DNA from 4 places in the Diaphorobacter sp. LR2014-1 genome. Region 3 is predicted to be linked to each of the others. Evidence: predicted binding sites of a transcription regulator. Region 3 holds the regulator's gene; each other region holds the start of a gene.

Region 1 (7,894 bases), on a different contig from region 3:
CAAGCCATCGCCACCGCGAACGACACCACCTACGGCCTGTCGGCCGCCGTGTTCGGGCGCGACGTGGCGCGCGCCTGGAACGTGGCCGCACGCATCGAGTCCGGCATCTGCCATGTGAACGGCCCCACGGTGCACGACGAGCCGCAGATGCCCTTTGGCGGCGTGAAGCAGTCGGGCTGGGGGCGCTTTGGCGGCATGGCGGGCGTGCGCGAGTTCACGGAACTGCGCTGGATCACGGTGCAGACCGCGCCGCGCCACTACCCGTTCTAGCTTGCTACCAAAATGTGAGCTACCAGCGCTTGATAGACAAGCGCTGGAGCCTATTTTGACCCATATCTTCAGGCCGCGAGCGTGATGGCGTCCAGCGGCCAGCGCGGCTTCACGTCGAAGGCGTAATCGCGGTTGGGCTGCTGCTGCCCGGCCTGCAGGCGCATGGCCGCGGCCATGGCGATCATGGCGCCGTTGTCGGTACACAGGTGCAACTCGGGGTAGTGCACACGCACCTTGGCTCGCGCGCAGGCCGCGTTGAGTTGCGCGCGCAGATGCCGGTTGGCGCCCACGCCGCCGGCCACCACCACGCGCTGGAGCCCTGTTTTCTGAAGGGCGGCCAGCGTCTTCTTGACCAGCACCTCCACGATGGCGGCCTCGGTGCTCGCGGCCAGGTCGGCCTTGCGCGCGGACAGTTCGTCGCCCAGCTTCTTGGCCTGGGTCAGCACGGCGGTCTTGAGGCCTGCGAACGAGAAGTCCAGGTCGCCGCTGTGCAGTAGCGGGCGCGGCAGTTTGAACGCGGTGGCGCTGCCCTGCTCGGCCAGGCGCGACAGCGCCGGCCCTCCGGGATAGCCCAGGCCCATGAGCTTGGCCGACTTGTCGAAGGCCTCGCCCGCCGCGTCGTCGATGGTCTCGCCCAGGATCTCGTAGCGCCCCACGCCCTCCACGCGCATGAGCTGCGTGTGCCCGCCCGACACCAGCAGCGCGACGAACGGGAATTCGGGTGGGTCGCTGCTCAGGAACGGTGATAGCAGGTGGCCTTCGAGGTGGTGCACGCCCAGCACGGGCTTGTCCAGCGCTGCGCCCAGCGCGCAGGCCACGCCCGCGCCCACCAGCAGCGCACCCGCCAGGCCCGGCCCGCGCGTGTAGGCCACCACGTCCACATCCTCCAGGCGCTCGCCCGATTCGCGCAGCACCTCGCGGGTCAGCGGCAGCACGCGGCGGATGTGGTCGCGGCTGGCCAGCTCGGGCACCACGCCGCCATAGGCCTGGTGCATGTCGATCTGGCTGTGCAGCGCATGCGCCAACAGCACGGGCACGGCGCCGCCCTCGCCGGCGCGCACCAGGGCCACGCCGGTTTCGTCACAGGAAGATTCGATACCGAGGATCAGCTGACTCATGCCCGCGAGTGTAGTGGCCGCCCCCCGCGCCCGCCGGGCCGGGGGCAATCGCACGCCCGCGCATACCCGGACGGCGGCTACCAGCGGTCGGAGCGCATGCGCAGCTCCCACTGGCCCTTGCGCAGCTCGTACACGCCCACGGCGCCATAGCGCAGCTCGCCCCGGTCGTCCCAGGCCATGGTGCCGGTGACGGGGGCGTAGCCGTTGATGCCGCGCAGCGCGCGCGTGATGTCGGCGGGCGCGGCGGAGCCGGCCTTCTTGATCGCCTCGCTGACCACGTACACGGCGTCGTAGGTGTAGTGGCCGCCATAGGCCGGGGGCTTCTGGAAGGCGGCGATGTACTTCTCCAGGAACTGGCGGCCGGTGGTGAACTCGGCCACGTCCAGCACCGGCGAGGTGGCGTAGATCCCGTCGATCACGCCCATGCCCTTGGCCATGTCGGCCGTCTTCACCAGGTCGCCGCCCAGCAGCGCCACACGGCTGTGGCCCAGCTTCTGCAGTTCCTGCAGCAGCGCCAGCGCCTGGAAGTCGTTGAGCATGCAGACGATGACGCGCACCTGCGCCTCCATGAGCCGGGCCGCCAGTTCAGCAAAGGCCACGGTCTTGTCGTCGAAGCTCTGGCGCACGGCGATGTGCTTCTTGGCCGCCAGCAACTGCGCGGCCGCGCCCTCGGCCAGTCCCTTGCCGTAGGGCGAGCCGTCGTCGACCACCGCGTAGGCATCGGCGTTGAGCTGCGCGGCCGCGAACGCCCCGATGGCGCGCGCCTGCAGGTTGTCGTTGGCGACGATGCGGAAGGTGGTGGCCAGCCCCAGCTGCGTGATGCGCGGGTTGGTGGAGATGATGAGTTGCGGCACCTCCTTGGCGGCATAGATGGGCGCGGTCTCCAGGCTCACGCCCGAGTTCAGGTGCCCGATGACGGCCACCACGCCCGATTCCAGCAGTTGCTGCGCAGCCGCCTTGCCCGAAGCGGCGTCCGCGCGGTCGTCCTGCGCCACCACCTCCAGCGTCACGCGCTTGCCGTCCACGTTCAGGCCGGATCGGTTGATCTCGTCCACCGCCAGCTTCACGCCATTGAGCAGGTCCTGCCCCAGACCCGCCAAGGGGCCGGACAAGGGCTGCGCCACACCGATCTTGATGGTGTCCGGCACCTTGCTGCATCCCGTGATCCACCCGCCCACTCCCAACGCCGCCAGCCCCAGGCTGGCGGAAAAACCGCGTCGTTTGATTCCCTGCTGCACAGTCGACTCCTCTCTCATTCATGTGGATATGTGACAGGATGTTCGCGAAAGGATGCCGCCCGCGCCAGGGGGATTGCCCGCGGCCCCAACCGGCGCGTTTCGGCAATCTTCCACAACGCATCGGGGCGGGTGTGGCGTATTTCTTGCTGGCGCCTGCGGCATGACTGAACAACTGCGGATCGTGGTGGTGGCGCCGGACCTGGCGGCCGACGGCGACGCGCACGCGGCGCTGCAGGCCGAGCGTTCGCGCGCGCTGCGCATCGGGCTGCTGGAGAACGGCTTCAACCTCGTGGCCACGCTGCCGGGCGACATGTTCCTGGGCGAGCGCCTGGCCCAGTTGCAGCCCGACCTGGTGATCGTGGACGCCGAAAGCGAGGCGCGCGACGCGCTGGAGCATGTGGTGATGGCCACGCGCGAGGCGCCCCGCCCCATCGTCATGTTCACCAACGACGAGGACACGCGCCACGTGAAGGACGCGCTGGCCGCGGGCGTGACGGCCTACATCGTCACGGGCCTGGCACCGCAGCGCATCCGCCCCATCCTGGAGGTGGCGCTGGCCCGCTTTGCCCACGAACAGGCGCTGCGCACCGAACTGGCGCAGGCACGCACCGCCCTGCACGAGCGCAAGACCATCGACCGCGCCAAGGGCCTGCTGATGCAGCGCCAGGGCCTGACCGAGCAGCAGGCCTACGAGCGGCTGCGCCGCGCCGCCATGGACCGCGGCCTGCGCCTGGCCGAGGTGGCGCAGCGCATGCTGGACGCGGCCGATTTGCTGGGTTGATGCGCCGGTTTGTGCATTGCACAAATGCGGTGCATCCGATGCCGCGCCGCACGGCCATGAAGCATTCAAACAAAACGGGGCTGGAACGCCCGACCATCAAGCGCAGACAGCTATCAAAATGAAAGCAACCCCAGAGATGGCACACCGCTTGCAATAGGCCTTGTGACCACCGCTGGTCACGCACCAGGCCCTTCCAACGGCGGAAGGGCCAGGCTCCCAGGACAAAGGCGTCCCCACCCGCCCGGACAGCGCACATGCGCCGGCCGCGCGGCGTGAGGACGCCTTTTTCCGTTGCTGCACTGCTTTTTTGACGACCCCAAAGGACTCTTGCATGACCGATCTGCTCCACACCCGAATCCCCCGACGCACCGTGCTGCAGGCGGCCACCGTGGGCGCCGTGGGCGTGAGCCCCGCGCTGCGTGCCCTGGTGCACGCCCAGGGCTCGGACGCCCCCGAGAAGAAAGAGGTGCGCATCGGCTTCATCCCCCTCACCGACTGCGCCAGCGTGGTCATGGCATCGGTGCTGGGCATCGACCAGAAGTACGGCGTGAAGATCATCCCCACCAAGGAGGCCAGCTGGGCCGGCGTGCGCGACAAGCTGGTCAACGGCGAGCTGGACTTCGCCCATGTGCTCTACGGCCTGGTCTACGGCGTGCATCTGGGCGTGGGCGGTCCCAAGAAGGACATGGCCGTGCTGATGACGCTCAACCACAACGGCCAGGCCATCACGCTGTCGCGCAAGCTGGCCGACAAGGGGGCCGTCAACGGCGCAGGCCTGGCCCAGCTGATGGCCAAGGAACGGCGCGAGTACACCTTTGCGCAGACCTTCCCCACCGGCACGCATGCGATGTGGCTGTACTACTGGCTGGCCGCGCACGGCATCCACCCCCTGAAGGACGCCAAGGTCATCACCGTACCGCCCCCGCAGATGGTGGCCAACATGCGCGTGGGCAACATGGACGGCTTCTGCGTGGGCGAGCCCTGGAACCACCGCGCCATCATGGACGGCATCGGCATCACCGCCACCACCACGCAGGCGATCTGGAAGGACCACCCAGAAAAGGTGCTGGGCACGACCGCCGACTTCGTGCAAAAGTACCCCAACACCGCACGCGCCGTGACGGCCGCCATCCTGGAGGCCAGCCGCTGGATCGACGAAAGCCTGGCCCACAAGAACCAGATGGCCGAGACCATCGCCGGCAAGGCCTACGTGAACACCAGCGTGGACGCCATCAACCAGCGCATCCTGGGGCGCTACCAGGACGGCCTGGGCAAGACCTGGGACGACCCCGACCACATGAAGTTCTATGGTGGCGGCGCGGTGAACTTCCCCTACCTGTCCGACGGCATGTGGTTCCTGACCCAGCACAAGCGCTGGGGCCTGCTCAAGGACCACCCGGACTACCTGGGCGTGGCCAAGGCCATCAACCGCACCGACGTGTACCGCCAAGCCGCCACGGCCGCGAAGGCCCCCCTGCCCGCGAGCGACATGCGCAGCCACAAGCTGGTGGATGGCGTGGTCTGGGACGGCAAGGACCCCGCGAAGTACGCCGACGGTTTCAAGCTCAAGGCCTGACGCCCCGATCGCCCCACCCCCACCAGGAGAAACCATGGTCAGTGCCGTCTTTCACAGCCCGCTGGAGCCGCAAGCGCCGGCCGGCGCGTCCGATGCTCCCAAACCGATAGCTGCCAGCACTCATCCCACAAGCGCTGCAGGCCCAAAAGCCTCAGGGCCTGCCAGCCCACCCCCGCGCAGCGACGCGCGCCAGCGCTGGAACGCCCTCTGGCTGGCCGTGCTGCCGCCGCTGTGCGGCGTGGGCCTGCTGCTGGGCCTGTGGGCCGTGGTCTCGGCCACCACGGGCCAGAGCATTCCTGGCCCGCTGCAGACCTGGGCGCAGGCGGTGGAGATCTTCAGCGACCCGTTCTACCGCAACGGCCCCAACGACCAGGGCGTGGGCTGGAACGTGCTGGCCAGCCTGCAGCGCGTGGCCGTGGGCTTCGGCCTGGCCGCGCTGGTGGGCATACCGGCGGGCTTCGTGATCGGGCGCTTCGCGTTCCTCTCGCGCATGTGCAACCCGGTCATCAGCCTGCTGCGGCCCGTCTCGCCGCTGGCGTGGCTGCCCATCGGCCTGCTGGTGTTCAAGGGCGCCAACCCGGCCGCCATCTGGACGATCTTCATCTGCTCCATCTGGCCCATGGTCATCAACACCGCCGTGGGTGTGCAACGCGTGCCGCAGGACTACATGAACGTGGCGCGCGTGCTCAACCTGAGCGAATGGAAGATCGCCACCACCATCCTGTTCCCGGCGGTTCTGCCCTACATGCTGACCGGCGTGCGCCTGGCCGTGGGCACGGCCTGGCTGGTGATCGTGGCGGCCGAGATGCTCACCGGCGGCGTGGGCATTGGCTTTTGGGTGTGGGACGAGTGGAACAACCTGAACGTCACCAACATCCTGGTGGCCATCTTCGTCATCGGCGGCGTGGGCCTGCTGCTGGAATGGGCGCTGGTCCGGCTGGCCACGGCCTTCACGTTCGAGGAGGTGCAATCATGAGCGACGCAAAATTCCTGCAGATCCAGGGGGTCGAGCAGACCTTCCGCACCGCCAAGGGCGTGTTTCCCGCGCTGCGCGGCATCGATCTGGCCATCGCCCGGGGCGAATTCGTGGCACTGATCGGCCACTCGGGCTGCGGCAAGAGCACGCTGCTGAACCTGATCGCGGGCCTGACCACGCCCACCGCCGGCGCGCTGATCTGCGCCGGGCGCGAGATCAAGGGCCCCGGTCCCGAGCGCGCGGTGGTGTTCCAAAACCACTCGCTGCTGCCCTGGCTGACCTGCGAAGGCAACGTGCACCTGGCCGTGGAACGCGTGTTCGGCGCGCGCGAGTCCAAGGCCCGGCTGAAGGAGCGCACCCACGCCGCGCTGGAACTGGTGGGCCTGGCCCATGCCGCGCACAAGCGCCCCGGCGAGATATCGGGCGGCATGAAGCAGCGCGTGGGCATCGCACGCGCGCTGTCGATGGAGCCCCAGGTGCTGCTGATGGACGAGCCCTTCGGCGCGCTGGACGCGCTCACGCGCGCACGGCTGCAGGACGAGCTGCTGGAGATCGTGGCGCGCACGCGCAGCACCGTGGTCATGGTCACGCACGACGTGGACGAGGCGGTGCTGCTGTCCGACCGCATCGTGATGCTCACCAACGGCCCCGCCGCCACCATTGGCGAGGTGCTGGACGTGGGCATTGCACGCCCGCGCAACCGGGTGGCGCTGGCGGAGGATGCGCGGTACCTGCAGTGCCGCAAGGCGGTGATCGACTTTCTCTACACGCGGCAGGGGCACGTGGAGAGAGCGGCTTGAGGGTTTTTGGGCTCTAGCGCTTGCTGGGTAAGCGCTGGCAGCTATTGTTTTTGATCATTTGCCCTTGGGTTTCATGCCGCTGGCCGGGGCGAGTCCCGGCCAGCGACGAAGAAACTCACACCGCAGGGCTTCACAGAGCCCGCGCCCCGATCGGCACAGGCCCGCCCGGAACACCGTCACCGCACCCCCGTGATGTAAAGCTCCATCTGCTCGATGATGAACTGCTGCTCCGAAATCACGCTCTTGACCAGGTCGCCGATGGACACCAGCCCCACCACGCGCCCGCCCTCCACCACCGGAAGGTGCCGCAGCCGGTTTTCTGTCATCAGCGCCATGCACTGCTCGGCGCTCTGCGCGGGCCGCACGAAGCGCACCGCGCGCGTCATCACCTCGCTCACCGGGGTGTCGCCCGAGGAGCGGCCCAACAGCACCATCTTGCGGGCGTAGTCGCGCTCGGTGAAGATGCCCGCGATCTGATCGCCTTCCATCACCAGCAGCGCACCGATGCCCTTGTCGGCCATGCGCCGCAGCGCGGTGAGCACGGTGTCCGAAGGTTCGACGGCATGGACCTGCCCATCGGCTTTGGTTCTGAGGATTTCTGCAACAGTCGTCATGGCTGCCTCCCTGGCTGTGGATGGAACGAAACCGAACACGCGCCCACAGTGTCCGCCGAACCAGGGCGGGCGCGCAACCGGGTTCAAAATTTGTTGCAACCAGGTGGTCGCAGCGCCCACGGGCCGGGCGAGTGCAGCTATGCTTTTGGAAGCTGCAGGCGCGGCCTGAGCCGCTGCGCTCAGCGCCGCCCACCCAGCAGGCTGCCGCCGATCTTGAACAGGTCGCCCAGGCCCACCTGGCCGTCGCCGTCCTGGTCCAGCAGGCTGCCCAGCAGATCGCCGCCGGGCGCGCCCGTGCGCTGCACCTGGGCGCGCTCCTGGCCCAGCACCTGCCCCAGGCCACCCGCGTCCAGCCCGTCGCTGCGCACCCGTTGCGCCAGGAACGCCATGACGATGGGCGCCAGCATCTGCAGCAGCTGACCGGCGTTCGCACCCAATCCGCTGGCCTGGCCCAGGCCGGCTTCGGCCCTCTCGCGGCCACCGCCGAAGATATGGCCCAGGATGGCGCCCGCATCGCCGCC
Region 2 (7,894 bases), on a different contig from region 3:
GGGATAAGAAAAGCCATTGGGCAAGAGGTAGAGAAACTCACGGAACTTGTCTGCCCGCACGGCGCGAAAACCGCTGGTCAGGTCTTCCACCTTGTGCCCGGTCATCCAGCTGGCCAGCCGGTTGTACAACCCATTGGCCAGCCCGCGCCCCACGCTGGCTTGCGAGCCCTTTTGGCGCGCGCCCACCACCATGTCATGCCCCTGGTTCAGCTGGTCCAGCAGGCGTGGAATGTCGGCGGGGTCGTGTTGCCCGTCGGCATCCATAAACACCAGTACATCCCCTTGTGCGGCGCGTGCGCCGGTTTTGATAGCCGCGCCATTGCCTTTGCTGTAGGGGTGGTGCACCACGCGCGCGCCCGCTGCCTGGGCCACGGCAGCGGTGTCGTCGCTGGAGCCGTCGTTGACCACCAGCACCTCGGCAGCGGCCTCAAGCCCCATCAGTGCCAGTTGGGCATGGATTTTGTCCACGGTGGCGCCGATGGCGGCAGACTCGTTTTTGGCGGGGAGGATGATGGAGAGGTGCATGGATGCTGAAGGTTGCATAAATTGCCCTACTTATTCTTCCGCACGATCAGATGCCAGAATCTGCTGCATTCGTTGAATTTCTTGTTGGTAATAGGCTTGACCTAACGGATCGGTATTGAGCTTGCCGCTCTCTACGCCCTGCTGAATATAGTCAAGCAATCGCTGCGCTTCTTCCAAATGACCAGAAATAGCCATTTCTGCAAACATTTGCATAGCAGAGCTGGCTCTCCCATAGCGCTGCACGGCTTCTAGGTAATATTTTTGGGCTTGCGGCGCATTGCCCATCAGCAGGTACAGACGTGCTTTGTTGTAAGCAATCACACGCATGAACAGCGGAAACTTCCGATAAGGCCCCTGTTCGCTCAAGGTATCCAGCAGCTGCAGCAAGGGCTGATGGTATCTGGCGAGCTCTGGCGCAGCTATGGCATCGTCCACCAAGATACGCAGCCCGGCAACAGTTTGTGCGTCAAAAGGCTGTTGCACCAACAGCTCAGCCGCACGGGAAAAATGTTGTTCTGTAGCTTGACCGGTATTGACGTGAATAAGCAGCCAACTCATGGTGATGAGTGAACTGTGGGGCAGCTCCTGCACAGATTTATCTGCCCATGCCAGCGCTTCGCTATATTTTTTCTCATCCACCAAACGACTAATCAGGTAGTTTCGCCCGCGTGCAGACTGTGGGTCTTTCATAGCCCAGTAGGTTTGCAACCGGTTGGCATCGGCCCAGAGTAGGCTGCGCTGCCAGGTCATGCCCGCCAGCATAGCCATCAGTGCCAAAGTGACGGCAATCGCCATCCGAGGGCGGTACCGCTGTCCCAGCCAGTCGATACCGATGGCCAGGGGCAAGAACATAAAAAATGCCGGGGCGTAGTTGCGATGCTCGAAGTGCAGCTCCAGCCCGATAACAGTCGATTCGATCAAATGTCCGCATAAGAAAAAGACGATCGCCAACCACACAAAAGGCAACCGACGGTACAGCAGCGGCAGACACAACAACACGGCCACCCACCCCACCACCGCCCACACGGTACTCATAGGCTGCAGCAAGCTGCGTGAAATTTCAAAGCCGTCTTGAAACAAACCCGCGCCTTCAATGCGGGGTAACCAGAGCTGGCCCATGTAGTCCCACAGGATGCGGGTTTCCGAATACAGGCGCTCCACTTGATCAAAAGGCCGGTTGGGCCAGAGATTGGGAGAGAAATTGATATGTTTGGCCAGATACATCACCACGGCCAAGGCAGGCAAACCCAGCACCACAGCCAGCCAGATTTTTTTAGGTGGCGCGTCGGCACGCATGCGGTGCAAAAAGGCTTCAACCACTAGGAGGAGTAGTGGCAGTAAAGCGCCATTTTCTTTGGACAGTACGGCGAGCAATGTGCCCAGACCAGCACTCATCGTCATCAATGCATAAGCGGCCAGCGGGCGGTGCCGATCTGGCTGCATCAGCCACAAGCGCCCTTTCAAATAGCCCACCATACCGGCCAGCATGAACAGGCCGCTGAGAATGGTCATGCGCTGCACCACGTACAGCGTGGTCGATACCCAATAGGGGTGCAGCATCCACAGGCCAGCAGCCACTACAGCAATCCACGCGGCGCGCACCTCCACAAAACGCACGGCACACAGCAGCAAATAGGTGGCCCAAGCCAACAACAGGCCACACAATAAATGCAGGCACAGATTGGTGTATTTAAAAGAAGCGGCAACACTGGGCCACGTGTTGTCGTCAATCAAAAAGCTAAGTAAGGATAGAGGGCGGCCAGTAGGGCCAGACCAGCCGCTAAGAATATAGCTCTTTAGGCTTGTCCAATCATGCACTCCACCAACATCACCCAAGGCTTTAAGGTTGGGCTCATCATCAAACAAAAATGGCCCAATCAAGCCATGCCAATAAGCCACCAACGTCGCAACAAAAAAAATAACAAACAACACACTTGGTGTTATTTTTTCATGAAATACCCTCATGGATTGCATGTGAATATTAGGTGTTGGCAATTGGAAAGAACCCGTCAAATAAAAAGCCCACCGAAGTGGGCTTATTATCGCATCGTTAATAATTAACGGCAGTTAGAAGGACGATATTTTGCATTCACCGTACCACCCTTGCAGCTCCATTGCACACCACCAGCGCTCGTACTTGGGCTCAGTTCAAGTTTGGCATCATCAGTAACTTTATTGTTGTAGGTAATTGTGATCTTGCCATTCGCAACTTCCACCGATTTCACTGCATTACCTTTGATAGCGGTGGCGGCAGCTAATCCTGCAGATGAATTATTTGAGGGGAAATTGCCTTGCGACGAGTAATACTCCGTCACAGAAGCTTTGGCTCCGCCAGCCAGCGTCAGGCCCTCGGACACATGGGTACGCTTGGTGTAATCCTGGTAAGCAGGCAGCGCAATGGCCGCCAGAATGCCGATGATGGCCACCACGATCATCAGTTCGATCAGGGTGAAACCTTGTTGCAGGGTACGCTTCATAAATCCTCCTCGGAATTAGGTAATAGCCCCCGCAGAGGAATCCTGCGGGTTGAGAAAACTTGAGCAGCTTCTGTGCCAACATCAGAATGCAACCAAACGTTGCAGCGCGCGACATTTTTCACCAGTTTCCTAGGCCCCGCAAAGGAAAAGTCTAACCAATCGGTCACACGTCGACACATTTGTCACCCCAAGGTGTTCTACGTGGAGAACTACGCAATTCGGTCTGTTAGAGGCAGCGCGGCATTCTGCGACCCGCGGCAGCACCCTTTCTCCCATCAGGCGCTAACGGCTTTTAAAAGCGAAGCGCTAATGATCGCCACACTACCGTTGCCCTCTGCACGCTCTAGCCTTGCACAAACTCCATCTCGGTACTGGCCAGCGCGATGCGGTCGCCATTTTTGAGAGTTATGGGGTCCACTCCAATGGGCGTACCGTTCAGGAACGGAAAGTCCCCACCCTCCACATGGGCCAGCACGAAGCCGCTGTGCCGCTTGGTGATGGATGCCACGGCGACGCCGGGCTTGCCAATGGTGGTAACCACTTTTGTCAGAGCCACCTCACGGCCGGCGGCGGGGCCGTTCATCACCCGTACGGCGGCGCTCAGCACGACTGGCACAGGGGCCGCAGGCTTGGCCAGCGGCGGCAGCATGCCCGGCTTGAAGACCATCGTCTTCTCATAGTCGTGACCAGGCTCTTCGTGCAGGAAGCGGATTTTGTACTTCCCCAATTCCACCGTGTCGCCGTTGCGCAAAGGCTGTCGCTTGATGGCCTTGCCATTGACATAGGTGCCGTTGGTGCTGCCCAGGTCTTCCACTTCTACATCGTCCCCATTCATGAGGAAGACCGCATGTTCACCACTGACGGCAAGGTTGTCGATGACCACGTCGTTGTAGGGGCGGCGGCCTACCGTTGTGCGTTCCTTGGTGAAGGTAACTTCCTTGATGACAACTCCATCGATCGACACGACCATTCTGGGCATGATCACTTTTCCTTATCCAAACAACTTAGCTAGTAGAGGGAAGTAGCAATTTCCGGGCACAGGCAAACGAAGCCCTGGCGGTCGGGCTGAGCTTGGCGGAAGGGTCACGAGGTGCGCAGCAGGCGCGCCATGAGGCCGCCGCGTTTTTTGGGGTCCTGAGCGAGTTGCGTTTGCGCCAGCACTACGCTGATGTTGTCCCGCCCTCCCATGGCGTTGGCCATGGCCACCATGCGCGCCGCTTTATCTTGTAGCGCAATGGGCATCCGCGCCAGTTCGGCCAAATCTGTGTCACTCAACATATCTGTCAGCCCGTCGGAGCAAAGAATGAACAAATCACCGGGCTCGACAGGAAACTCGTTGATTTCTATGTGCACGGACACATCCACCCCCAGCGCCCTTGTAACCAGGTTGCGCTGCCCCGAAACGGCGGCCTGTGCCGGCGTGAGCAGTCCCAGGTCGATCTGCTCCTGCAACCATGAGTGATCGCGCGTGATCTGCCGCAACAGGCCCTCGCGCCACCGGTAACAGCGCGAATCGCCAATGTGGCCGAGAATGAGCCGGTCGTCACGGAACACACCGACGACCAGCGTGGTACCCATCCCCAGGTATTGGGGATTGGACATCGAGGCGCCGAGGATCGCGTGGTTCGCATTGTCCACACAGGCCTCTAACGCATGCCGCACATCCGAAGGCGATGCCGCGGAGCCGTCGTCCTGCAGCCAGCGGACCATCTCGGTGCCGATGTAGGTGATCGCCATCCCGGCAGCCACCTCGCCCGCGTTGTAACCCCCCATGCCGTCGGCCAGGATGACCATCTGCGCCGTCTCATGGATGGCCACAGCGTCTTCGTTGTTGGAGCGCACCCGCCCCGTGTCCGTCAACGCGCAGAATTCGTAGCTCAGCATCGGCAGAGGTTTCATAGGAGACTCCCGCGATACGCTTCACGCGAAGGCGCTGAACATGCGGTTGAGGATGGAATAGCTGCTGATCCCTCACACAACGGCATTGCGGGACTGCGCATCATAGTCGAGGCGCACGGGGCAGCAGATCCACTATTGCATAGAACGCGTGCAAGTCAGGCCCGTTGACGTGTCTTGCAAAAGAGGCCCTACCCGGCCTTTTCTGCCTGCCATTTTTGCTACTTCATGGACATGTCCGTCAGGTCGCGGCACATTCCCGTCGCACTGCCGCGTGCCAAACTTTTCAGGCCTGCCGTGGCTCGCCGCGGGATTGCATCAGCTTGCCCACCATCACCACCAGCATGGCGCCCGCTATGGCGGCTGCGTAGTGGAGCCACGGGTGACCCATCGCGTAATCGTGGAGCAAATTGTCGTTGACGATGGTCTCGCCTCCCACCCAACCAATCAGCGCGGCCCCCAGCGTGACGATGACGGGAAAGCGCTCCATGAGCTTGATCATCAGGGTGGAGCCGAAGATCACCAGCGGAATGCTGATGGCCAACCCCAGAACGAGCAGCACCATGTTCCCCTGGGCCGTCGCCGCAACGGCTATGACGTTGTCCAGGCTCATCACCAAGTCGGCAATCAGGATGGTACGGATGGCCGCGAACATGCCCCCGGTGGATTTGGATGCGCCGTCATCTTCCTCCTCGTCCGTGAGAAGTTGATAACCAATCCACAGCAGCAGACAGCCCCCGACGATCTGCAGGAAGGACAGTTGGAGCAGCTTGGCCGCCACTACCGTCAATACGATGCGCAGCACCACCGCCGCGCCGGAGCCGAACATGACGGCCTTCCTCTGCTGCTGCGGAGGCAGCGAACGCGCCGCCAGGGCAATGACGACAGCGTTGTCGCCCGACAAAATGATGTTGATCCAGACGATCTTCACCAGGCCGATCCAGAAATCGGCATTGCTCAAGTACTCCATTGATGGCTCCAGTGTTATGAATCGAAAACGCCAGCCTGGGTCAACCAAGCTGGCGTTTCTTTTGTGTTGGAGCTGTCAGTGTAGAGAGGGTAGACCCTCTCGCGCGTGCGTAGTTTTGCGTAACCTGGCGCGCTACACCGCGCCAGGCTCGCGGATTACAGCAGGCCCTTGAGCAGGCGACCCATCTCGGAAGGATTGCGGGTAATGGTGAAACCGCACTCTTCCATGATGGCCAGCTTGGCGTCGGCTGTATCGGCGCCGCCGGAGATCAGCGCACCCGCATGGCCCATGCGCTTGCCCGGAGGAGCGGTCACGCCTGCGATGAAGCCCACGATGGGCTTCTTCATATTGGCCTTGCACCAGCGGGCAGCTTCTGCCTCGTCGGGGCCGCCGATCTCGCCGATCATGATCACGGCGTCGGTGTCAGGATCGTCGTTGAAAGCCTTCATCACGTCGATGTGCTTGAGGCCGTTGATCGGGTCGCCGCCGATGCCGACGGCGGACGACTGGCCGATGCCCAGTTCGGTCAACTGTGCCACGGCTTCGTAGGTCAGCGTGCCGGAACGGCTCACCACGCCCACACGGCCCTTCTTGTGGATGTGACCGGGCATGATGCCGATCTTGATCTCGTCCGGCGTGATCAGGCCAGGGCAGTTGGGGCCCAGCAGCAGCGTGCGCTTGCCGCCGGCGGCTTCCTTGGCCTTCATCTTGTTGCGCACTTCAAGCATGTCGCGCACGGGAATGCCTTCGGTGATGCAGATCGCCAGGTCCAGGTCGGCCTCGACGGCTTCCCAGATGGCGGCGGCCGCGCCCGCGGGCGGCACGTAGATCACGGAGACGGTAGCACCGGTTTCCTTGGCGGCATCCTTGACCGACCCAAAGATTGGAATGTCAAAAATCTTCTCGCCGGCCTTCTTGGGGTTCACACCTGCCACGAAGCAGTTCTTGCCGTTGGCGTATTCCTGGCACTTTTCCGTGTGGAACTGACCGGTCTTGCCGGTGATGCCCTGGGTGATGACCTTGGTGTCTTTGTTGATGTAGATCGACATGTTTTATCTCCGGGCCTGCTTAACGGACGGCTTCGACAATCTTCGTGGCGGCTTCCGCCATGGTGTCGGCGCTGATGATGGGCAGGCCGGATTCGGCCAGCATCTTCTTGCCCAGCTCTTCGTTCGTGCCCTTCATGCGCACGACCAGCGGCACCTGCAGGTTCACGGCCTTGCAGGCGGTGATCACGCCGGTGGCGATGGTGTCGCACTTCATGATGCCGCCGAAGATGTTGACCAGAATGCCCTTGACCTTGGGGTTCTTGAGCATGATCTTGAAGGCTTCGGTGACCTTCTCGGGGGTGGCACCGCCGCCCACGTCCAGGAAGTTGGCCGGCTCGCCGCCGAACAGCTTGATGGTGTCCATGGTGGCCATGGCCAGGCCGGCTCCGTTCACCAGGCAGCCGATGTTGCCGTCCAGGGAGATGTAGGCCAGGTCGAACTTGGAGGCCTCGACTTCCGCCGGATCTTCCTCATCCAGGTCGCGCAGAGCCACGATTTCCGGGTGACGGAACAGCGCGTTGGCGTCGAAGTTGAACTTCGCGTCCAGGGCCATCAGGTTGCCCTTGGAGTCGCAATTCAGCGGGTTGATCTCGACCAGGGACGCGTCGGTGTCCATGTAGCACTTGTAGAGCTTGGCGAACAGGTCCACCGCCTGGTCCACCGAAGCGCCCGTCAGGCCGATGGCTGCGGCCACCTTCTTGGACTGCTCGGGCGTGATGCCGGTCAGGGGGTCGATCATCTCGGTGATGATCTTCTCGGGGGTGGAGTGGGCCACTTCCTCGATGTCCATGCCGCCTTCGCTGGAGGCGATCAGCGCCACTTTCTGCGTGCCGCGGTCGGTAACCAGGGACACATACAGTTCGTTCTTGATGTCGGCGCCGTCTTCAATGTACAGGCGGCGCACCTTTTGCCCTTCAGGGCCGGTCTGGTGCGTGACCAGCTGCATGCCCAGGATCTCGCTGGCGCGTGCCTTCACG
Region 3 (7,894 bases):
CCCATGCTCTCCGTCAAACAGGAATTGCTCGCGGCGCTGGCCGACGAGCTGGAAAAGGTGTCGCCCGGCGCAGGCAGCCGCGCGGCCTTCGAATCCCCCAAGGTCGCTGCCCATGGCGACCTCGCGTGCACGGCCGCCATGCAACTGGCCAAGCCCCTCAAGCAGAATCCCCGCGCACTGGGCGAACAGCTACAGGCCGCGCTGGAGGCCACGCCCGCGTTCCAAAAATGGGTGCAAGCCATCGAGATCGCCGGCCCCGGTTTTCTGAACATCCGCCTCAAGCCCGCCGCCAAGCAGCAGGTGGTGCACGAGGTGCTGGCGCAAGGCGCGCAATATGGCTACCAGCCGGCGCGCGGCGAGAAAGTCCTGGTGGAGTTCGTCTCCGCCAACCCCACCGGGCCGCTGCACGTCGGTCACGGCCGCCAGGCCGCCATCGGCGACGCCATCAGCCATCTGTACGCCACCCAGGGCTGGAGCGTGCACCGGGAGTTCTATTACAACGACGCGGGCGTGCAGATCGACACCCTCACCAAGAGCACGCAACTGCGCGCCAAGGGCTTCAAGCCGGGGGATGACTGCTGGCCCACCGACGCGGACAACCCGCTGGCCAAGAATTTCTACAACGGCGACTACATCCAGGACATCGCCGACGCCTTCCTCGCCAAGGCCACCGTCCAGGCCGATGACCGCGCGTTCACGGCGAATGGCGATGTCGAGGATTACGAGAACATCCGCCAGTTCGCCGTGGCCTACCTGCGCAATGAGCAGGACAAGGATCTGCAGGCCTTCAACCTCCAATTCGACCAGTACTACCTGGAGTCCAGCCTCTACGCCAACGGCCATGTGGACGCTACCGTGCAGCGCCTCGTCGCCAACGGCAAGACCTACGAGCAGGACGGCGCGCTGTGGCTCAAGTCCACCGACTACGGGGACGACAAGGACCGCGTCATGCGCAAGCAGGACGGCACGTACACCTACTTCGTGCCTGACGTGGCCTACCACATCCAGAAGTTCCAGCGCGGCTTCACCAAGGTGGTGAACATCCAGGGCACGGACCACCACGGCACCATCGCGCGCGTGCGCGCCGGCCTGCAGGCGGCGGACGTGGGCATCCCCCAGGGCTACCCCGACTACGTGCTGCATACCATGGTGCGCGTGGTGCGCAATGGCGAGGAGGTCAAGATCAGCAAGCGCGCCGGCAGCTACGTGACGCTGCGCGACCTGATCGAGTGGACCAGCAAGGACGCGGTGCGTTTCTTCCTGCTGTCGCGCAAGCCCGACACCGAATACACCTTCGACGTCGACCTGGCCGTGGCGCAGAACAACGACAACCCCGTGTATTACGTGCAGTACGCCCATGCGCGCATCTGCTCGGTGCTGCGCGGCTGGCGCGAGGACTACGACGTGGCCGCGCTGCGCGATGTAGACCTGTCGCCGCTGGAAGGCCCGCAGGCCCAGGCGCTGATGCTGCTGCTCGCCAAGTATCCCGAGATGCTCACCGCGGCCGCGGCCGGCAATGCGCCGCACGACGTGACCTTCTACCTGCGCGATCTGGCCGCCGCCTACCATAGCTATTACGACGCCGAACGCATTCTGGTGGACGACGAGGCCGTCAAGCAGGCGCGGCTGGCGCTCGTCGCGGCCACAGCGCAGGTATTGCACAATGGATTGGCGGTGCTGGGCGTGTCTGCGCCAGCCAGAATGTAAGTGACCACTGATATGAAGAAACAGCAACGCGGCGGCACCATCGTGGGCTTCATCCTCGGGGTGATCGTGGGCCTGGGAGCCGCGCTGGCCGTGGCCGTGTATGTGACCAAGGTGCCCGTGCCCTTCCTGAACAAGAGCACGCCGCGTGCGTCCGAGCAGGACGAGGCCACGAAGAACAAGAACTGGGACCCCAACGCGCCGCTGTACGGCAAGAACCCCGTGCGCCCCGCTGCGCCGGCTGCCGCTCCCGCGTCCGACACCGCGACCGCCGCAGCCCAGCCTGCGTCGGGTCCGCGGGCGGCGGCCAGCCGGCCCGGCGCGGCACCGACGTCGGCCGACCCGCTGGGCGACTTGGCCCGCGCCAAGGCCAACGCGGCGCCCGCTCCCGCGACCAGTGCCGATCCTTTCGAATACTTCGTGCAGGCGGGCGCTTTCCGCACCCAGCAGGATGCCGATGCGCAGCGCGCCAAGCTGGCCATGCTGGGCTGGGAGGCGCGCGTCAGCGAGCGTGAGCAGAACGGCCGCACGGTGTTCCGCGTGCGCGTGGGCCCGTTCGGCAAGCGTGACGACGCCGAGTCGCTGAAGGAAAAACTCGATGGCGCGGGGGTGGAGTCCGCGCTGGTCCGGGTGCAGCGCTGAACTTTTGCCCGCGCTGGCGCTCACAACCCTCCATACTGTCCAGGAGTGATCCCAACCTATGAAACGCCGTGAGTTTTCTCTGACCGTCGCCTCCGCGGCCACCGCCCTGAGCCTGCCGCTGGCGGCGCCCGCACTGGCGCAAGGCCGCCAGTTCAAGGAAGGCAAGGACTACGTCAAGCTGGGCAAGCCCGTCGCAACCGAGGCACCTGCCGGGAAGATCGAAGTTATCGAGTTCTTCTGGTACAGCTGCCCGCACTGCAACACGTTCGAGCCTTCGCTGGAGGCCTGGATCAAGTCGGCGCCCAAGGACCTGCACATCCGCCGCGTGCCCGTGGCGTTCAATGCGAGCTTCGTGCCGCAGCAAAAGCTCTACTACGCGCTGGAAGGCATGGGCAAGCTGCCCGAGCTGCATGCGAAGGTGTTCCGTGCGGTGCACGTGGAACGCCTGCCGCTGAACAAGGACGAGCTGATCTTCGACTGGATCGGCAAGCAGGGCGTGGACGTGGCGAAGTTCAAGGAGGTCTACAACTCCTTCACCGTATCCAACCAAGTGCGCAAGGCGTCGCAGCTGCAGGACGGCTACCAGGTCGAAGGCGTGCCCTCCATGGGAGTGGCCGGCCGCTACTACACCGACGGCACCATGGCCGGCAACATGCAAAGCGTGCTGCAGGTGGTGGAGCACTTGGTTGGCGTAGCGCGCAAGGGCTGAAGCTCCCCACCGCCACCAGCGACAAGCGCGCCTATGGGCGCGCTTTTTTCATGCCTGCGCACCGGTTGGCGCGGCGGTATGGCGGCCGGTGGCAGGCCTGTACGGGTTGATGCGATCCACTGCGGCGGCGGCGCGCTTGCGTCAGTACAATGATCGCAAGATTCGTGCCCTCTATGAGAACCCGATTGCCCTTCCTCCTCCTGTCCCGCGCCGCAGCGCTGGCCCTGGCGCTGGCCGCATCGCCGCTGGTGCACGCCGAAAAAGCCGACCGCAACAAGCCCATGAACATCGAGGCGGATGCCCTGCGCCACGATGAGCTCAAGCAGACCAGCGTTTTCACCGGCCGTGTCGTCATGACCAAGGGCACCATCGTGCTGCGCGGCGCGCAGCTGGAGGTGCGCCAGGACCCCGACGGCTTCCAGTACGGTGTGGTGACGGCCGAGCCGGGCAAGCGCGCTTTTTTCCGGCAAAAACGTGACACCGCGCCGGGCGCACCCGACGAGTTCGTCGAGGGCGAGGGCGAGGTCATCGAATACGACGGCCGCGCCGACGTGGTGAAGCTCATCCGCCGCGCCGAGCTGCGCCGCTACCGCGAGGCCACACTGACCGACGAGCTGGCCGGCGCCCTCATCGTCTACAACAACCTCACGGACGTGTTCACCGTGGATGGGCAGAAGACCGCGCCCGCTGGCGCCACTGCCGGCACGCCGGGCGGCCGGGTGCGGGCGGTGCTCGCGCCCAAGGAGCCTGCCTCGGGCACCAGCGCCACGCCGCCTGTGCGCACCGAGCCGCCCGCGCTGCGTACCAGCCCCAGCCTGGACGGCGCGAAGTGAGCGCGGCCTTGGACGATGCGCGCATGAGCGAAGGCGTCAGCCGCCTGGAGGCACTGCACCTGGAGAAGTCCTACGGCAGCCGCAAGGTGGTCAAGGACGTGTCCGTGGTCGTGCAAAAGGGCGAGGTGGTGGGCCTATTGGGCCCCAACGGCGCCGGCAAGACCACGTCGTTCTACATGATCGTCGGCCTGGTGCGCAGCGACGGCGGCCGCATCAGCATCGACGGGCAGGACGTGACGGACATGCCCATCCACCGGCGCTCGCGGCTGGGCCTGTCGTACCTGCCGCAGGAAGCCTCGATCTTTCGCAAGCTCAATGTCGAAGACAACGTGCGCGCGGTGCTGGAGCTGCAGACCGACGAGGCCGGCCGCTCCCTGCCGCGCGCCGAGGTGGAGCGGCGCCTGACCGCGCTGCTGCAGGAACTGCGCGTGGACCACCTGCGCAAGTCGCCTGCACTGGCGCTGTCGGGCGGCGAGCGCCGGCGCGTGGAGATCGCGCGCGCGCTGGCCACGCAGCCGCGCTTCATCCTGCTGGATGAGCCCTTCGCCGGCATCGACCCGATCGCCGTGATCGAGATCCAGCGCATCATTGGCTTTCTCAAGGCGCGCGGCATTGGCGTGCTGATCACCGACCACAACGTGCGTGAGACGCTGGGCATCTGCGACCACGCCTTCATCATCAGCGACGGCCAGGTGCTGGCTCAGGGTACGCCGTCGGACATCGTCGACAACGCGGAAGTGCGCCGGGTGTACCTGGGCGAGCACTTCCGCATGTGAGAGTGATGGGCGACCACGGCGCGATGCAGGACCAGACAGTGGGTTGCAGGCCATGAAGCCCGGCCTGTCGCTGCGCGTCTCGCAGCACCTGGCGCTCACACCGCAGTTGCAGCAGTCGATCCGCCTGCTGCAGCTGTCCACGCTGGAGCTGGCCCAGGAGGTCGAGCAAATGCTCGACGAGAACCCCTTCCTGGAGCGCACGCTGGAAGAGGCCCCGCGCGAGGAGTTCGGCCTGGCCCAGGCCGATGCACCGGTGAGCGAGCAAGACCGAGAAGTCGAAGATGCTATTTATTCAGGAGCTGTCAGCGCAGGGCAGGAAAGCGCTACAAGCCAAAATGATGCAGAAACCTCCACAGCCGAATCCACGGCCGAACCCGCGGACTGGGAAGGCGACGGCTCGGTAGACCTGGCGCCCGACGACAGCGAGTGGGGCGGCGACGCCCCGGCACGCAACGGTGCCGGCGCGGGGAGCGACGACGAGGTGGACGCCACCGAGCTGGCCCGCAGCCAGGAGTCGCTCACGGCCTTCCTGCACCGCCAGGCGCTGGCGCTGCGCCTGTCCGAGCTGGACATGGCCGCGCTGCGCTTCCTCATCGAATCGCTGAACGACGACGGCTACCTGGACGAGTCGCTGCAGGACCTGGCCGCCAGCCTGGCGGGCACCGAAGACCCCGAGCAACTCGATGAATTGGTGCACCGCTTCACAGTCGCGCTGCGCCTGCTGCAAAGCCTGGAGCCCGCGGGCGTGGGCGCGCGCGGACTGGCCGAATGCCTCACGCTGCAGTTGCGTGCGATGGACCAGGACGAAGAGGGCGACCCCGACGTGATCCAGGCCGCGCTGGCCATTTGCGGCCAGCCGCTGGACCTGCTGGCCAAGCGCGACGTGCGCCGCCTGGCGCAGGCCTGCGGCACCAGCGAAGAGCGCACGCGCGCCGCGATGGCCTTGATCGCGCGGCTGGAGCCACGCCCGGGCAGGCGCTTTGCCGACGTGGACCGCAACATCATCGTGCCCGACGTGATCGTCAAGAAAACCGGCCGCGGCGGACAGCAGAACTTCAGCGTGCAGCTCAACCCGGACGTGATGCCGCGCCTGCGCGTGCACGACATCTACGCCGGTGCGTTGCGCGGCGGCCGTGGCGAAGGCCACCAGGCGCTGCAGGCACGGCTGCAGGAGGCGCGTTGGTTCATCAAGAACATCCAGCAGCGTTTTGACACCATCCTGCGCGTGTCGCGCGCCATCGTGGAGCGGCAGAAGAACTTCTTCGTGCATGGCGAACTGGCCATGCGCCCGCTGGTGCTGCGCGACATTGCCGATGAACTGGGCCTGCACGAGTCCACCATCAGCCGCGTGACCACCGCCAAGTACATGGCCACGCCGCAAGGCACCTACGAACTCAAGTATTTCTTCGGCTCGGGGCTGGGCACCGAAACCGGCGGCAACGCCTCCAGCACGGCCGTGCGCGCGCTCATCAAGCAGTTCATCGCGGCCGAGAACCCGCACAAGCCGCTGTCGGACAGCCAGATCGCCGAGATGCTCAAGGAGCAGGGCATTGAATGTGCGCGCCGCACCGTGGCCAAATACCGTGAGGCGCTCAAGATCGCCCCGGCCAACATCCGCAAGGCACTTTGAACCATGGCACGCGTCGTCTTCGACCTTCCCCCGCACTTCGGCTTCAGTACCGAGCTGCAGATCTACATCAGCCATGTCAACCAGGGCGGGCACCTGGACAACGCGCAGTTGCTCAGCCTCGTGTCCGAGGCGCGCGTGCGTTTCTTCAAGTCGCTGGGCTACCCCGAGGCCGACGTGGCGGGCCTGTCCACCGTGGTGGGCGACATCGTGGCGCAGTACAAGTCCGAGGCGTTCCACGGCGAGACGCTGCGCGTGGAGATGACGCCGCAGGACTTCAACCGCTACGGCTTCGACCTCGTCTTCCGGTTGACCGAGAAGAGCCAGGGGCGCGAGATCGCGCGCGGCAAGACCGGCATCGTCTTCATCGACCGTGCGGCCCGCAAGCCCGCACCCATTCCTGAATCCGTGCTCCAGCCATTGCTGCAGCGCGCAGCACAGCCGCAATGAACCAGCTTCAACTCTTTTTGCCCTGCGCCGCTGGCGTGGAGGGCTATCTGGCCGACGAGGTGCACAGCCTCACGGGGCTGGCCGGGCAGGACCTGCTCGTGGGCCGCGCGGGCGTGCTGCTGCGCGCCTCCTGGCGCGACGCGCTGCGCCTGAACCTGCACAGCCGCCTGGCGCAACGCGTGCTGGTGCAACTGGCCGAGCGGCCCTACCGCAACGAGGACGACATCTATGCCGCCGCGGCCGACGTGGCCTGGGAGATCTGGTTCACCCCGCGCCAGAGCTTCAAGGTGGAGGTGACGGCCCAGCACAGCCCGCTCAAGAGCCTGAACTTCGCCGCGCTGCGCGTGAAGGATGCCGTGGCCGACCGCTTCCGCGCCAAGGCCGGCGTGCGTCCCGACGTGCAGACGCAGTGGCCCGACGTGCGCGTGCACCTGCACTTGACCAGCGACCGCGCCCAGATCTACATCGACACCTCGGGCGAGCCGCTGTTCAAACGCGGCTGGCGCGAGGACAAGGGCGACGCGCCGCTCAAGGAAACGCTGGCCGCGGCGATGATCGCCGCCACCGGCTGGGACCCGCATGGCGAGCAGCCGCTGCCGCTGTACGACCCCTGCTGCGGCAGCGGCACCGTGGTCATCGAGGCCGCGCAGATCGCCTGCCGCATCGCGCCGGGCCTGCAGCGGCGCTTTGCCTTCGAGAAGCTATTGCCGCACCAGGCGCATGTCTGGTCTGCTATCAAGGATGAAGCGGCCAGCGCCGTTACCGCGGCTTCGGTGCCGATTTTTGGCAGCGACGTGTCGCACCGCATGGTGGACTTTGCCCAGCGCAATGCCGTGCGCGCCGGCGTGGCCGACGCGGTGCAGCTGCGCGGCGGCGACGCGTTGCAGCGCATGCCGCCCAGTGAACAACCCGGGGTGATGCTGCTGAATCCGCCATATGGCGAGCGCATCGCCGCGGCCGGCACGGCGGGGCGCAATGCGCGTGAGCGCATGTCCACGGTCGAGCGCATGGGCCGCGAGACGGCGCAGACCGAGGACGGCGTGGACTTCTTCGCGCAGTTGGCCGCGCACTGGAAGAAGCACTACGCCGGCTGGCAGGCCTGGATGCTCACGCCCGACCTCAAGCTGCCCGGCAAGATGCGCCTGAAGGAGTC
Region 4 (7,894 bases), on a different contig from region 3:
CCCCCACAGCGCCGCCCAGAAGGTGGCCGCCACGATGAGCGACAGCGCCGACAGCCCGGTGCTGGACCCATACAGCCAGGGCTCGATGACGTTGTTGCTCACCAGTTCCAGCAGCACGATGAGGCCGAGCGTCCACAGCACCAGATCCCAGCCCGGGTCCACCGCGAAAGCGAGGGTGAGCGGAAACGCCGCGGCGATGAACGGCCCCAGGTAGGGCACGAAGCGCATCACCGCGGCCAGCGACCCCCACAGCACGGCACCGGGCACGCCGATGAGCCACAGGCCCGCCGCCATGGGAATGCCGTAGGTCACGTTCACCAGCAGTTGCATGGTCAGGTAGCGCGTGATGCGGTCGCCCGCCTCGTCCATGGCATCGGTGGCGCGGTGCAGATTGCCCCCCCACAGGCGCAGCAGGCGGTCGCGCAGGTCTACACGGTCCAGCAGGATGAAGATCACGAACACCAGCACCAGGCCCGCCTGGGTGAGCGGCCCACTGACCGCCGAGAGCGCGGCCATGAGCTGGTTGGCGGGCGACAGCACGGGCGGCTGCACCTGCACCTTTTGCACGGTCGGCGCGCGCGCGACACCCGACAAGGCGGGAGCGGCCGCCTCCACCTCGCGCTGCACGATGTCGAAGGTGCGCTTGGCGCCGTCGAACATGCCGGGCGCGCGCAACTGCTGGCGCAGGCTGCGCAGCTTCTTGCGGATGGTGTTCTGGTAGGAGGGCAGCTGCGCGCTCAGCTCGCGCGCCTCGTTACCCACGAACAGCGCCCCCACGCCCAGCACCATCAGCATGGCCATCACCACCGCGATGACCGAGGGCAGGCGCGGCAGGCCCATGCGCTTGAGCTGCGCCACCAGCGGCTCCAGCACGAAGCTCAGCAGGAACGCCAATGCCAGCGGCACCAGCAGCGTACGGCCGAAATACAGGCCCGCGACCACCAGCGCCGCGATCACCAGGCCGATCATGAACCGCAGGCTGGGCACCGTGGCGTCCATGGCCGTGGCGGTGTGCACGGTGCGCTGCGGCGGATAGCCCGAAGCGGTGGCGCCGCGCGCCGCCCCCATATCCCTGGCCGGCCTGGAATCGGTCGGATCCTGCGGCCCGCTGTTGCCCATGGCGTTGTCCCCTTGCATCGCTTCTCGAAGTCGTGTCCGGCGCGTATTGTCCGCTGCGCGGCCCCGCGGCCCTGTAGGCGGCAGCCGCCACAGACTGCACGCGGGCGGGCGACTGACAGCGCACGCCGTGCACCGCGCCGCCCGCAAAGCGCTCCACCCTACCCGTCAATGACCTAAAATAGCCCAAGCGCGCTTGTAGCAAGCGCGAGCAGCTATCAAAATAAAAGCACCTCTGCCGCACCGCCCCGTCGGCACGCACCTACCGTTCCACCCCTCAACAAAGCCCCCGCGCCGCCGCCTTGACCGCCACCGCCACTCCCCTGATTGCCGCCGGCACCCTGCTGGGCGGCATCGGCCTGTTCCTGCTGGGCATGACCATGCTGACCGACGGGCTCAAGCTGGCGGCCGGGCGCGCGCTGGAGCGCATCCTGGCCGCCTGGACGCGCACGCCGCTGCACGGGCTGGTGACCGGAGTGGCACTCACGGCGCTGGTGCAATCGTCCACCGCCATGACGGTGGCGGCCATCGGTTTCGTCAATGCGGGGTTGCTGGGCTTCAGCTCCGCGCTGTGGGTGGTGTTCGGCTCCAATCTGGGTTCATCGGTCACCGGTTGGCTCGTGGCGTGGCTAGGCTTTGCGGTGAAGGCCGATGCCTTCGCCCTTCCGTTCATCGGCATCGGCATGGCGCTGCAAATCACCGGCAGCGGCACGCGGCGCGGGGCGCTGGGCCAGGCGGTGGCGGGGTTCGGCGTGCTGTTCCTGGGTATCGAACTGCTGCGCCAGGGCTTCACCGGGCTGGGTCCGCAGGCGCTGCCACCGCTGTCCAGCGACCTGCAGGGCCTGGCGCTGGCAGTGCTCATCGGCCTGGGCATGACGGTGGTGCTGCAGGCCTCGTCGGCCACGCTGGCGGTGGTGCTCACGGCCGTGGCGGGCGGCTCGCTGGCGGTGGAAGTGGGCGCGGGCGTGATCATCGGCGCCAACGTGGGCACCACGCTCACGGGCATCCTGGCCGCCATCCACGCCACGTCCAACGCGCGGCGCCTGGCGGCGGCACACGTGCTGTTCAACGTGGTGACGGCCGCGGCGGCCCTGGCGCTGCTGTCGCCCCTGCTCGCGGCCATCCACCACCTGGGCGTATGGCTCACGGGCGAGGGAGACGCAGTGACGCAGTTGGTGATCTTCCACACCGCGTTCAACCTGCTGGGCGTTCTGCTCATGTGGCCGCTGTCGGGGCCGCTCGCGCGCTTTCTGCTGGCACGCTTTCGCTCGGCGGACGAAGACGTGGCCCGTGCGCAGTTCCTGGACCACAACGTGGCCGCCGTGCCCGCGCTGGCCCTGCAGGCGCTGCGCCGCGAGATGGCGCGCGTAGGCCACCTGGCACTGCAGCTGGCGTCGGATGCCACCCGCATGGCGCCCGTCGCCCTGCCCTGGCAACCGGCCGGCGCACAGGCCGCGAGCCAGCTCACGCGCCAGTTGCAGGCGCTGGAGCAGCTGCAGCAGCAGGTGGGCGCGTTTGTGAGCGACGTGAGCCGCCAGCCGCTATCGCGCGACGTGGCCGACCAGATGCCCGAGCTGCTGCGCATTGCGGGCTACTACGACACGCTGGCGCGTGTCATGCACCAGGTGGGCCAGCAGGCGCTGCGCGTCACACACCCCGCAACGGTGTCGCCCACCACGCCCGAAGGCCACCCCCTGGCCGCACTGCCCCTGGCCTTCACCGCGGCGCTGGATTTCTTTGCTGCCGCTGATCCCAAGGCCCACGACCTGGACCAGGTGAACACCGCACACGCCGTGTTCGACGCGGCGTACGAAGCCGCCAAGGCCGCCGTGCTGCGCGCGGGTGCCCAGGGCTTGCTGGAAGTGACGGCCGCGCACGAGTGGACGGGCCTGCTGGGCGACCTGCGCCGCGCCGTGGAACAGGCCCACAAGGCCGCGCAGCATCTGGCGGCCCTGCCGCGTCTCAAACCCACCCCGCCCGCCAACGGCCCCACAGGCGGCACACCCGGCGCCGAGTGATCCGCGGGAGTAGATCAGGCAAAAAGTGCCTGAAACACCCTTGCATACTGCGCTGGAAGCTATATAAAGCATAGCAATCTGAGCACATCCGTACGGCTGCACTCCCAACGGGTGTTCCGTCATGGGCCGACGCACTGTTGCGTTATGGCACACGGCTGCGCCGCTGCGGCACAGCCGCGGCACGTCCCACCGCCCCCTTCCCTCTGTCGCCGTGCTGGCACGGCGCTTGCACTGAGGCACTGCCGCCGCCGCATCGGTGGCATTCCTTCATAAGCACTCAGGAGACACCACATGAACATGGCCGAAATCGCCAGCCTTGGCATCGCCAACCCCTACAAGCAGCAGTACGGCAACTACATCGGCGGGCAGTGGGTGGCGCCCGTGGACGGGCAGTACTTCGAGAACATCTCGCCCATCAACGGCCAGAAGTTCACGGCCGTGCCGCGCTCCAACAGCAAGGACATCGACGCCGCACTGGACGCCGCGCACAAAGCTAAGGCCGCATGGGGCCGCACCTCGACCACCGAGCGCGCCAACATCCTGAACCGCATCGCCGACCGCATGGAGGCCAACCTGCTGCAGATCGCCGTGGCCGAGACCATCGACAACGGCAAGCCGCTGCGCGAGACCATGGCAGCCGACATTCCGCTGGCCATCGACCACTTCCGCTACTTCGCCGGCGCGGTGCGCGCGCAGGAGGGCGGCATCAGCGAGATCGACGCCGACACCATCGCCTACCACTTCCATGAGCCGCTGGGCGTGGTCGGGCAGATCATTCCGTGGAACTTCCCCATCCTGATGGCGGTGTGGAAGCTCGCCCCCGCGCTGGCTGCGGGCAACTGCGTGGTGCTGAAACCCGCGGAGCAGACGCCCGCCTCCATCCTGGTGCTGATGGAGATCATCGGCGACCTGCTGCCGCCGGGCGTGGTCAATGTGGTCAACGGCTTTGGCCTGGAGGCCGGCAAGCCGCTGGCCTCCAGCAACCGCATCGCAAAAATAGCCTTCACCGGCGAGACCACCACGGGCCGGCTGATCATGCAGTACGCCAGCCAGAACATCATCCCCGTGACGCTGGAGCTGGGCGGCAAGAGCCCCAACATCTTCTTCGAGGACGTGATGTCCGCCGACGACGGCTTCTTCGACAAGGCGCTGGAAGGCTTTGCGATGTTCGCGCTGAACCAGGGCGAGGTCTGCACCTGCCCCAGCCGCGCGTTGATCCAGGAATCGATCTACGAGCGCTTCATGGAGCGCGCGCTCAAGCGCGTGGCCGCCATCCAGCAGGGCCACCCGCTGGACAAGAACACCATGATCGGCGCCCAGGCCTCGCAGGAGCAACTGGAAAAGATCCTTTCTTACCTGGACCTGGGCAAGCAGGAAGGCGCCCAGTGCCTCATCGGCGGCGCGCGCAACACCGCCCTGGGCGGCGACCTGGCCGGCGGCTACTACGTGCAGCCCACGGTGTTCAAGGGCCACAACAAGATGCGCATCTTCCAGGAAGAAATCTTCGGCCCCGTGGTCTCGGTGACCACCTTCAAGACCGAAGAAGAGGCGCTGGAGATCGCCAACGACACGCTCTACGGCCTGGGCGCGGGCGTGTGGAGCCGTGATGGCGCGCGCGCCTTCCGCATGGGCAAGGGCATCCAGGCCGGGCGCGTGTGGACCAACTGCTACCACCACTACCCCGCGCACGCCGCGTTTGGCGGCTACAAGCAGTCGGGCATCGGCCGTGAGAACCACAAGATGATGCTGGACCACTACCAGCAGACCAAGAACCTGCTGGTGAGCTACACCCAGCAGCCGCTGGGCTTCTTCTAAGCCCATACAGCGCCCCCACTGGCCGTCCCAGCGGGGGCGGCTGGTGCACGGGGGCTCCCCTTGCGTTCATTTGCACAGAGAAGGAGGTTTATCCCATGCCAGCCAAGACAATGAAAGCCGCCGTGGTCCGCGAGTTCGGCAAGCCGCTGACGATCGAAGAGGTGCCCGTGCCCACCCCCGCCGCCGACCAGATCCTGGTGAAGATCGAGGCCTCGGGCGTGTGCCACACCGACCTGCACGCCGCCGAGGGCGACTGGCCCGTCAAGCCCAATCCGCCCTTCATCCCGGGGCATGAGGGCGTGGGCTTCGTCGCCGCCGTGGGCGCCAACGTCAAGCATGTGAAGGAAGGCGACCGCGTGGGCGTGCCCTGGCTGCACTCGGCCTGCGGCTGTTGCACGCACTGCCTGGGCGGTTGGGAGACGCTGTGCGAGTCGCAGAGCAACACGGGGTATTCGGTCAACGGCGGTTTTGCCGACTACGCGCTGGCCGACCCCAACTACGTGGGCCACCTGCCGAAAGACGTGGGCTTCGTGGACATCGCCCCCGTGCTGTGCGCCGGCGTGACCGTGTACAAAGGCCTGAAGGTGACCGACACCAAGCCCGGCGACTGGGTGGCGATTTCCGGTATTGGCGGCCTGGGCCACATGGCCGTGCAGTACGCCCGCGCCATGGGGCTGAACGTGGCTGCGGTGGACGTGGACGACGACAAGCTCGCGCTGGCCCGCCAGCTGGGCGCCAGCGTGACGGTGAACGCGCGCGACACCGACCCGGCCGCCTTCCTGCAAAAGGAGATCGGCGGCGCGCACGGCGCGCTGGTCACGGCCGTGTCGCCCAAGGCCTTCGAGCAGGCGCTGGGCATGGTGCGGCGTGGCGGCACGGTGTCGCTCAACGGGTTGCCGCCGGGCAACTTCCCTCTGCCCATCTTCGACATGGTGCTGCGCGGCGTGACCGTGCGCGGCTCCATCGTCGGCACGCGTCTGGACCTGCAGGAGTCGCTGGACTTCGCCGCGCGCGGCCAGGTGAAGGCCACGGTGCGCACGGAGAAGCTGGAGAACATCAACGACGTGTTCGCGCGCATGCACAAGGGCCAGATCCAGGGCCGCGTGGTGCTGGACATGGCGGCCTGACGCCGCGGCACAGGTAACGCCATGACCACGCCAGCGCCGCCCGCCACCCGCGTGTCGGCCACGCCCGAGGCCACGGCGCTCATCAAGCGCTTGGTGGCCCAGCACGGGCCGCTGATGTTCCACCAGTCGGGTGGCTGCTGCGACGGCAGCGCGCCCATGTGCTTTGCCCGCGGGGAGTTCCTGCTGGGCGATGCCGACGTGCTGCTGGGCGAGATCGCCGGGCAGCCGTTCTACATGAGCCGCTCGCAGTTCGCGTACTGGGAGCACACGCACCTCCTCATCGATGCGGTGCCGGGCGGCGGGGGCATGTTCTCGCTCGAAGGGCCCACGGGCATGCGCTTTCTCACGCGCTCACGGCTGTACACCGACGAGGAATGGGCCGCCATCGAAGCGCTGGGGCCGCCGCCAACGGGCGGCCAGTGACGCTGTTCTAGAGTTGCTCTTTATTTAATAGCTACTCGCGCTGTATCGGCGGCGTTTTTCAGGTCAATTTCGACTAAATCGCCCGCCCAACCAGCGCAAAGCGCTCCTTTTTCAGGAGCGACACGACTGCGCGCGCAGGTAGCGGTACACCGTGTTGCGCGACACGCCCAGCGCGCGCGCGGCGGCGGAGACATTGCCCGCGTGCGCATCCAGTGCCTGCTGCAGCGCATGGGCCGCCACATCGCCCAGCGGCCGCACGCTGGCCGGGGCCGGGGCCGCGGCACGCGCGCCGTCCGCTGGCGGCACCGCTGGCTGAGAGAACGCCTGCGCCACCACGCGGCCCTGCTGCGCCAGCGCCTCGCATTCCTCCAGGAAGTCCTCCGGCAGGTGCGCGCACGTGATCGCGTCCGCGCCCTCGGCCAACAGCGCCGCCGTGCGCAGCACGTTGGACAGCTGGCGCAGGTTGCCCGGCCAGGCGTGGGCGGCGAACAGCGCCATCACCTCGGGCGCCACCGGTATGGGGCTGTCCGCGTCGGGAGAGTCATGCTGGGCGCGCAGCAACCGCTGCACGATCACCGCCAGGTCCGTGCGCTCGCGCAGCGCAGGCAGTCGCACTACCAGGCCGTTCAGCCGGTAGTACAGGTCGTCTCGAAACTGGCCGTCGGCCATCATGGCGCGCAGGTTGCGGTGCGTGGCACAGACCACGTTCACGTCCACCTCGATTTGCCGCGTGCTGCCCAGAGGCGCCACGCTGCGCTCCTGCAGCACGCGCAGCAGCCGCGCCTGCATGGCGAGCGGCATGTCGCCAATCTCGTCCAGGAACAGCGTGCCGCCGTGCGCCTGCACGATCTTGCCCACGCTGCCCTTGCGCCGCGCGCCGGTGAAGGCGCCCTCTTCGTAGCCGAACAGCTCGGCCTCGATCAACGACTCGGGAATGGACGCGCAGTTCACCGCCACGAAGGGCCCCCGCGCGCGCGGGCCGTCGTTATGGATGGCACGCGCCAGCAGCTCCTTGCCGGTGCCCGTCTCACCCAGGATCATCGTGGGCACGCCACGCCCCAGCAGCCGCGTGACGCGCTCGATCACCTGCGCCAGCTGGGCATCGCCCGTGTCCAGGTAGCGCAGGCTGGACAGGCCCGGGGCCGCAGCAGGCCGCGCGCGCGGCGGCGGGGCCGCGGCCGGGCCGTCCGGGCACACCGGCAGCGTGACGCCGCCGCGTGGCGCAAACTCCACCTGTGCGTGCACCGACACGCCTGCCGGCAGTTGCAGCGCCAGCAGCGTGGGCACCGAGCGGCGCGCATGCTCCAGCAACGCGCCCATCGACAGGCCGAACAGCGAGGTGAAGGTGTGTGCCGCCAGCGCCGGTCCCGACAACCCCAGCTGGAACTGCGCGCT

What was found. The regulator sigma-54, encoded in region 3, starts transcription at its own class of promoters, with help from an activator protein. The targets are predictions, from matches to a motif close to TGGCANGNAANCTGCTTT.
Region 1: the regulator sigma-54 is predicted to act here: its motif matches at 3,545-3,562, upstream of BV908_RS09890 (CmpA/NrtA family ABC transporter substrate-binding protein).
Region 2: the regulator sigma-54 is predicted to act here: its motif matches at 3,063-3,080, upstream of BV908_RS22890 (pilin).
Region 4: the regulator sigma-54 is predicted to act here: its motif matches at 3,350-3,367, upstream of adh (aldehyde dehydrogenase).

What each region holds. Positions count from the first base shown of each region.
Region 1 is NZ_MTBE01000010.1:21,906-29,799, forward strand. It holds gene BV908_RS09870 (aldehyde dehydrogenase) at 1-270, shown strand, start outside; gene tsaD (tRNA (adenosine(37)-N6)-threonylcarbamoyltransferase complex transferase subunit TsaD) at 339-1,388, opposite strand; gene BV908_RS09880 (branched-chain amino acid ABC transporter substrate-binding protein) at 1,466-2,626, opposite strand; gene BV908_RS09885 (ANTAR domain-containing protein) at 2,787-3,407, shown strand; gene BV908_RS09890 (CmpA/NrtA family ABC transporter substrate-binding protein) at 3,739-4,983, shown strand; gene ntrB (nitrate ABC transporter permease) at 5,018-5,959, shown strand; gene BV908_RS09900 (ABC transporter ATP-binding protein) at 5,956-6,759, shown strand; gene BV908_RS09905 (CBS domain-containing protein) at 6,936-7,373, opposite strand; gene BV908_RS09910 (DUF937 domain-containing protein) at 7,553-7,894, opposite strand, start outside.
Region 2 is NZ_MTBE01000001.1:395,797-403,690, reverse strand. It holds gene BV908_RS01850 (glycosyltransferase family 2 protein) at 1-525, opposite strand, end outside; gene BV908_RS01845 (tetratricopeptide repeat protein) at 556-2,499, opposite strand; gene BV908_RS22890 (pilin) at 2,583-3,002, opposite strand; gene BV908_RS01835 (FHA domain-containing protein) at 3,346-3,981, opposite strand; gene BV908_RS01830 (Stp1/IreP family PP2C-type Ser/Thr phosphatase) at 4,086-4,901, opposite strand; gene BV908_RS01825 (TerC family protein) at 5,185-5,868, opposite strand; gene sucD (succinate--CoA ligase subunit alpha) at 6,024-6,917, opposite strand; gene sucC (ADP-forming succinate--CoA ligase subunit beta) at 6,937-7,894, opposite strand, start outside.
Region 3 is NZ_MTBE01000024.1:21,787-29,680, reverse strand. It holds gene argS (arginine--tRNA ligase) at 4-1,707, shown strand; gene BV908_RS15360 (SPOR domain-containing protein) at 1,720-2,346, shown strand; gene BV908_RS15355 (thiol:disulfide interchange protein DsbA/DsbL) at 2,405-3,055, shown strand; gene lptA (lipopolysaccharide transport periplasmic protein LptA) at 3,229-3,888, shown strand; gene lptB (LPS export ABC transporter ATP-binding protein) at 3,912-4,664, shown strand; gene BV908_RS15340 (RNA polymerase factor sigma-54) at 4,717-6,294, shown strand; gene BV908_RS15335 (thioesterase family protein) at 6,298-6,741, shown strand; gene BV908_RS15330 (THUMP domain-containing protein) at 6,738-7,894, shown strand, end outside.
Region 4 is NZ_MTBE01000015.1:41,634-49,527, reverse strand. It holds gene BV908_RS22910 (AI-2E family transporter) at 1-1,137, opposite strand, end outside; gene BV908_RS12015 (Na/Pi symporter) at 1,419-3,134, shown strand; gene adh (aldehyde dehydrogenase) at 3,426-4,949, shown strand; gene adhP (alcohol dehydrogenase AdhP) at 5,045-6,076, shown strand; gene BV908_RS12000 (DUF779 domain-containing protein) at 6,098-6,499, shown strand; gene BV908_RS11995 (sigma-54-dependent Fis family transcriptional regulator) at 6,611-7,894, opposite strand, start outside.